3 regions of the Bacillus sp. T-10(2022) genome follow, and region 1 is predicted to be linked to each of the others. Evidence: riboswitches for the same ligand, from Rfam matches in the RefSeq annotation. Region 1 holds a riboswitch; each other region holds the start of a gene.

Region 1 (2,266 bases):
CCAGAATAAATATTCATATCGGGAAGTAACCAAAAAGTGCTTTTCTAATCTAAGAAGTTCCTTTTCTGGCATGCCTTCCGTCAATTCTTCCAACAATGCGATCAGCCACTTGTGTGCTTCCCCGAATTCAGGTGATGAATAGGACCTTATCCAATCTGCGTAGCGATTGTTTTCCAATGCTGCTCCATTTTGTTCTTTTAGTAGCAAACCGATTTCATAATAATCCCAAGCGCAGGGCAGGAGACAGGCGATCAAGTCTGCCAAAGTCCCATGCTGAGCTGCATTTAGCATGTAACCTGTATAGGCTAGAGTGGTGGGAGTAGGTTCTGTTTCTTCCAATTCCTTGGCACTGATCCCGAATTCGGAAGCATATTGCCGATGGATATCCATTTCCACTTGAAGGGTTTCATTTAAAATGCTCGCAAACTTTGCCATGGTTTCGATGTTATGAGCTTTGATGACACCTAAAGCAAAGAGCTTGGAATAATCCATGAGATAGATATAGTCCTGCTTCAGGTAATAGGCAAATTTCTTTTCAGGAAGCGTGCCGTTTCCAATTGCCTGGACAAAGGGATGTGAATGGTTCCTTTTCCAAATCTCTTTTGCCCGTGCATGAAGTCTATCACTGAATGTTTCTGTTTTAATATTCTCCATTGTTCATCCTCCTTTAGAATGGTTCCCGTTGATAATGAAAAACCCCGTTCCTGAATACGGAACGGGGTAGATGGATATAGTCTGTAAATGGACGATATCATCCACTTCCCTCCGCCGGTATGAGCCGGTTCAGGTTCAAAGGGTCCGGAACTATTTCCATCTCAGTCTTAAAAAAGACTCCCCTAGTGGTGTGAATTGTATGTAATTACTGACATCATATCAGAAAGACAAGAAAATGCAACCCGTATTTGAAGAGAGAGCACATTATGTCCAGGAAAAAAGGGAGAACCAGGTAATTGACTTTTGATGATTATTAGGATAGAATCATTTCTACATCATTTATATATCGAATTCTTATCCAGAGAGGTGGAGGGACTTGGCCCAAAGAAACCTCGGCAGCGGACCCGTTTTGGGAACTGTGCTAAATCCAACAAGCATATGCTTGGAAGATAAGAAGAGCCGTACGGACACTGTCAGCCTCTTCTTGAATTAGAAGGGGCTTTTATTTTTGGAAATAACGTTTAGTGACATAATAGAAAAGGTATATATAATTTGGTGAAAATCAAACAAGTTGATAAAGTTAGCTAACTAGAAGCAGGCTCTAGGATGACTAGGAAAGGAGCCATTTACATGGCAGAATTATTTAAGAGGATTGAACAGAGGAAGGCAAAGCTCATTGAAGAGCTATTGGCCAATGGAGTATACAAAACCTCTGATGAAAGGCACCTTTATGATGCCCCATTAAAAGTGCTCGAAGATGAATATAGGATTGTTATAAATAGACCTAATAACGAGTCACCTTCTGAATGGATGACATAGTAAGCGATGGACTATATTTTGGGTTCTTGGATAAGGGATATGATGTAAGCATTCACAGTCTACACTAGTGGATGCTTTTTTGGGTTTAATAGAAAATGACATAAAATATACATAATTAAGAATGAAGTAGGTGTTTTGTCACATTTGACCTATAAAATAACACATTTTATTTCTGGAAAATAGTTGATTTTGACTAGTAGTTTCATTATGATGAAAGTGTAAAAAATTGAATAAATGGGAGGTGTCATATAATGCCTTGCCGTAAGGTAACTATAGAAAGAATTGAAGAAAAGAGACAGGAAATGTTCAAATTAGCAGCAAGTTACGGCTTAACAAGTCTGCTAACTGTTCAAGCAAGTCAAGAATTGGATACGCTATTAAATGCGTTAGCAAGTAAAAGAGAGTCTGAATATTTTTCCCTCCAAAAAGCATATCGTTATTTTTAAATTAGCCAATTCGACCTGTATTAATTTGAAAAAGCTACTGCTCAAGGCAATAGCTCTAAAGAATTATATTAAATATCAACACGTTTACCGAGAATGATTAAATCCCGCTCAATGCCATCCAGCTCGGCAACTTGAGGTAAATGTGCCCATTCTTCAAACCCGAATTTGGAAAAAAGCTTAAGGCTCGGTATATTGTGGGCGAAAATGAAACCCAATATAGTCTTAATACCTAATTTTGGACTCAATTCAATTGCCTTTTGAATCGAAATTTGTCCGATTCCTTTTCCCCGGAAATAATCATCAATATAAATGCTGATTTCGGCAGTGAAATTATATGCCGGTCGGCC
Region 2 (2,266 bases), 2.2 Mb from region 1:
CTTATAGCTTTTCTCAAGCGCATGTGAGTCTATTAAAAAGATTCGCTGGATGGCAATGACCCCCTTTTGCTTCGCCTTCAATATAACGCTTGATTTAGTCGAAATCAGCCCATAGGGGTTATATTCCTGACAAATGAATTCTGTCGCGTACTCATCACTTCTTATGCCATGGATCAAATCGACATGATAAATCATTTTCTTATTATGCTGCTTTGCCATCATACTTACATTTTTCAATTGTGAGATATGCAAATCAAGAAACACACCTATTTCATAGGAACTTTCTAGAAATCTTTCAAAATCCTTCATGCTTGCTGAAGCAGGCAAAATCTTCTGATCCATCATTATCCTCCTCATTCCCAGAAAAACTCAAAACTTCAAGTCATTTAGTATATTTTAAAGAGCTTGATTTATCAAACACATTTTTTTCATGAACCATGTCATCTTAACACTATCATACCTGGCACACCCTTTATAGATTGCGGCTAAGCATATATGTAAAATATCCCCTTGAATCATAAAGAAAGTTTCATTTTCAATGCACCTTCGACGAGTTCATACGATTTAATTGTGCCAATGGGAATTTTTCGCACGATGCTCCAAGCATTAACATTCATTTTGATCGCTCTTTTTTCATATTCAAAAAATGGCGGTCTGTTAAATATCCTTTGGTTGATGAAATTCCTGTCAATGGGTTCCATTTCCACTAATTCAAATGAAATCGTTCTTTTTTCCACATGAACCGGTTTCAATGTAATCCGGAAAGCTACGTCTCTCTTAAACATCATTTTTTTCACTTCCATCGTTCCGGAAAGCACAATATGCTTAGGCGTAATCTTGACTTTAATATCCTGGCCATATGATTTCATTTTTATGATTCTCTCTATCATGGATTCAGTTACCGTTATCGGTATGCCGCTTTTGAATGGACTCATCCTTGCATTCCCTCCCCACTCAAAGCATATGCCGGATTACCTGATGCCGTTAACATTTAAGCGTGAATTAATAAACGGTATATTCTAAATATTCAACCTCCAACTCTTGACCTTTATAAAAACTACCTGTATAGTCATAATTAATTTAATAGACAACTCTTATCCAGAGAGGTGGAGGGACTGGCCCTTTGATGCCTCAGCAACAGACTATTCATGTACTGTGCTAATTCCAGAAGTGTAAAAACTTGAAGATAAGAAGAGTATATAGCTTTTGTTGCCAACACCTCTTCTTATTTTTAAGAAGAGGTTTTTTATTTTTAAAAGGAAAGAAGGAATGCAACATGTCAATCACATTAACGAAAGCACCATTCAGGGCCGATCACGTCGGAAGTTTATTAAGACCGGAACGTTTACATATTGCCAGAAAGCAATTTAGGGAGGGTACCCTTTCAGCAGAGCGGCTTCGTGAAATTGAAACCGAAGAAATCAAACGGATTGTCGATAAACAAATTGAAGTTGGTTTAGAGGCCGTTACGGACGGTGAGTTCAGACGAACATGGTGGCACTTTGACTTCCTCGAACATTTAAATGGCATCGAGGGATATGTAACTGAAAAAGGTCTCACGTTCGATGGTGTGGAAACAGAGAGATATAACGTTCGCAATACCGGGAAGGTTTCATTCAATCCTGAACATCCCTTCATTCGTGATTTCATAGAATTGGACAAAATCGTGAACGGACGTGCCGTTGCCAAGCAAACCATTCCCAGTCCGAATCAATTATTTGCTGCAGGCATTCATAATGAAGACATCTACCCTGATATTGAAGACTATGCAAATGATATCATCAAAGCCTATCAGCATGCTTTGAAAGCCTTTTATGAAGCAGGTGTGCGTTATCTTCAATTGGATGATGTATATATTGCCAGGCTTTCAGCTCCAGATTTCCAATTCAAAGATGGAAAATATACGAGGGAACAGTTAATTGATCTTGCACTTCGCGTCATTAATGGCGCATTGGAAGGAAAACCAGAAGACCTTGTCGTCACTACCCATCTATGTCGCGGAAACTACCAGTCGACATGGGCGTTTGAAGGAAGCTATGCCCATATCGCCCCAACTTTATTGGCAAAAGAAAAAGTGGATGGATTCTTCTTGGAATATGATGATCAACGCTCAGGGGATTTCAAACCATTGGAATACATTCCAAATGGCGGTGCACAGGTCGTACTGGGTGTCGTCACTTCAAAAAATGGAGAAATCGAAGACAAGGAAGCAGTTAAGGTACGCATCAAGGAAGCTTCAGACTTCGTTCCTCTCGAACAATTATGC
Region 3 (2,266 bases), 310 kb from region 1:
CCCCTCCAAGGCTTTCTGCAAAGGAAATTAATGAGAGCGATTGTAAAAATGGGTTAACAGCCGCTTCATCAATGATGCGGAAAGAAATCATGCCGCCTCTGCCGGGATACAATACATCCGTGACACAATCATGCTCCGATAAGTAATCTACAAGTATTTTGGCATTCTTTTCATGACGCTCCATCCGCAATGCCAGGGTTTTCATTCCGCGCATCAACAGCCAAGAATCAAATGGGCTCAAGACAGCTCCAGTACCATTATGATGGAAGGCAAGTGCATCACATAATTCAGCGCCGCTAGCCACGATCAGTCCGGCGAGCACATCATTATGACCACCGAGATACTTGGTTGCACTGTGAATCACAATATCCGCTCCAAGCAGGATGGGTTGTTGAATAAGAGGCGTGTAAAAAGTGTTATCAACGATTAACAATAAATTATATCGTTTGGCCAATGCGGCAACGGCGCTAATGTCCGTTTGCTGCATAAGGGGGTTAGTGGGAGTTTCGATGAAGATGGCTTTCGTGTGAGGAGTGATGGCTTTTTCGATATCCTCCAAACAACAAGTGTTTACATAGTCACACTGCAATCCCCATTTTTTAAAACCTTGTTCTAACAGACGATATGTACCGCCATAAAGATCTTCGCTGACAATCCATGCATCCCCGGATTTAAAAAGGGCGAGAATGGTTGAGATGGCGGCCATTCCTGAACTGCAGGCATAACCTTGGTCTCCTTTTTCCAGATCGGCGATGGATCGCTCCAATAGCTGGCGTGTAGGGTTACCTGTCCTTGTGTAGTCGAATCCCGTCGATTGGCCAATTCCTTCGTGACGAAAGGCTGTTGAAAAGTATACCGGCGGATTGACTGTTCCTGTCGCCGTTTCGCTGCGATTTCCTAATTGAGCAAGATATGTTTCAGTTTTATACATGGTTTTCACTGCTCCTTTGAGTTATATAAAATAAAAAAAAGTCTTCTTTAAGAAGAAGACTTTGATTAAGTAAGGATGAGTCATTCTTCTTATCTTCCAAGTTCACAAACTTGTGGAATTAGCACCTTTTCATTGGTTTGAAACAAATGAAGGTTGCTGAGGTGTCATCGGGCCATTCCCTCTACCTCTCTCGATAAGAGTTTAGATTATTCAATTTCTTTTGAATTTACTATATATACAAAATACTGTCAAGGACATTTTGGTAGTGATGATGCTTTGATGTTCATGGCCAGGTCAATCGAAGCCTAGCGGTGCCTACACTTTATGTATTAAAAAAGAATATCCGAATTTTCATATAAACATGAAGGGAACATGGATTTTTCAGAAAAAATGGAAAGGGTCAGCGGGATATTTTTGCTTTAAAATAATAAAGTTTGTACAATGTATGGAGAGAAAGAATAATCCGACATTATTCATTTCATATGCAAAAGGTCTTCAATGAATAGTGCAAACATAGGAGGAGAACACATGGAATACAGAATCGAACGAGATACGATGGGTGAAGTGAAAGTTCCTGCTGATAAATATTGGGGAGCACAAACTGAGAGAAGCCGTAACAATTTCAAAATCGGTAACGAAAAAATGCCGATTGAATTAGTTCGTGCATTTGCATACGTTAAACAAGCTGCGGCAAAGGTGAACCATGATCTTGGTGATCTTTCCGAAGTTAAAAAGAATGCCATCGTCAAGATTTGCGGCGAAATCCTTGAAGGTACACTTGAAGAACATTTCCCTCTTGTAGTTTGGCAAACTGGAAGCGGCACGCAAAGTAATATGAACGTGAATGAAGTGGTCGCTAACAAAGGGAATGAATGGTTAAAAGAAAATGGTGAATCGGAAACCCTTCACCCGAATGATGATGTAAACAAGGCTCAAAGCTCAAATGATACGTTCCCGACCGCCATGCATATTGCAGCCTTTATGGAAGTCGCTGAAAAATTGGTTCCTGCCATCAAAGCCCTTCGTGATACATTCGATACAAAAGAAAAAGAATTTTGGGATGTCGTGAAAATCGGCCGGACACATCTTCAAGATGCTACACCATTAACATTAGGACAAGAAATTTCCGGTTGGAAAGCGATGCTCGATAAAGATTTGGCAATGATTGAGGAAAGCAGCCAAAAATTATTGAACCTTGCTCTAGGCGGAACGGCTGTAGGAACCGGAATCAATACAAAGAAAGAATTCCCGGGACTTTCTGCCAAACAAATTGCCGCGGATACAGGATATCCTTTTGTCACATCTGATAATAAGTTCCATGCATTGACTAGCCAT

The links. Region 1 has a riboswitch for S-adenosylmethionine ahead of OSJ91_RS07835 (Fur-regulated basic protein FbpA). Riboswitches for the same ligand answer to the same signal wherever they lie in the genome.
Region 2: another riboswitch for S-adenosylmethionine. It lies ahead of OSJ91_RS25025 (5-methyltetrahydropteroyltriglutamate--homocysteine S-methyltransferase); the one in region 1 lies ahead of OSJ91_RS07835 (Fur-regulated basic protein FbpA).
Region 3: another riboswitch for S-adenosylmethionine. It lies ahead of OSJ91_RS06230 (methionine biosynthesis PLP-dependent protein); the one in region 1 lies ahead of OSJ91_RS07835 (Fur-regulated basic protein FbpA).

The regions. Positions count from the first base shown of each region.
Region 1 covers NZ_CP113518.1:1,595,915-1,598,180, forward strand. Annotated here, with positions in the region: gene tenA (thiaminase II) at 1-654, opposite strand, end outside; TPP riboswitch at 744-848, opposite strand; SAM riboswitch class I at 1,006-1,110, shown strand; gene OSJ91_RS07835 (Fur-regulated basic protein FbpA) at 1,285-1,473, shown strand; gene OSJ91_RS07840 (aspartyl-phosphate phosphatase Spo0E family protein) at 1,725-1,919, shown strand; gene OSJ91_RS07845 (GNAT family N-acetyltransferase) at 1,988-2,266, opposite strand, start outside.
Region 2 covers NZ_CP113518.1:5,048,048-5,050,313, forward strand. Annotated here, with positions in the region: gene OSJ91_RS25015 (glycerol-3-phosphate responsive antiterminator) at 1-342, opposite strand, end outside; gene OSJ91_RS25020 (hypothetical protein) at 516-935, opposite strand; SAM riboswitch class I at 1,092-1,193, shown strand; gene OSJ91_RS25025 (5-methyltetrahydropteroyltriglutamate--homocysteine S-methyltransferase) at 1,277-2,266, shown strand, end outside.
Region 3 covers NZ_CP113518.1:1,282,627-1,284,892, forward strand. Annotated here, with positions in the region: gene OSJ91_RS06230 (methionine biosynthesis PLP-dependent protein) at 1-931, opposite strand, end outside; SAM riboswitch class I at 1,018-1,131, opposite strand; gene fumC (class II fumarate hydratase) at 1,460-2,266, shown strand, end outside.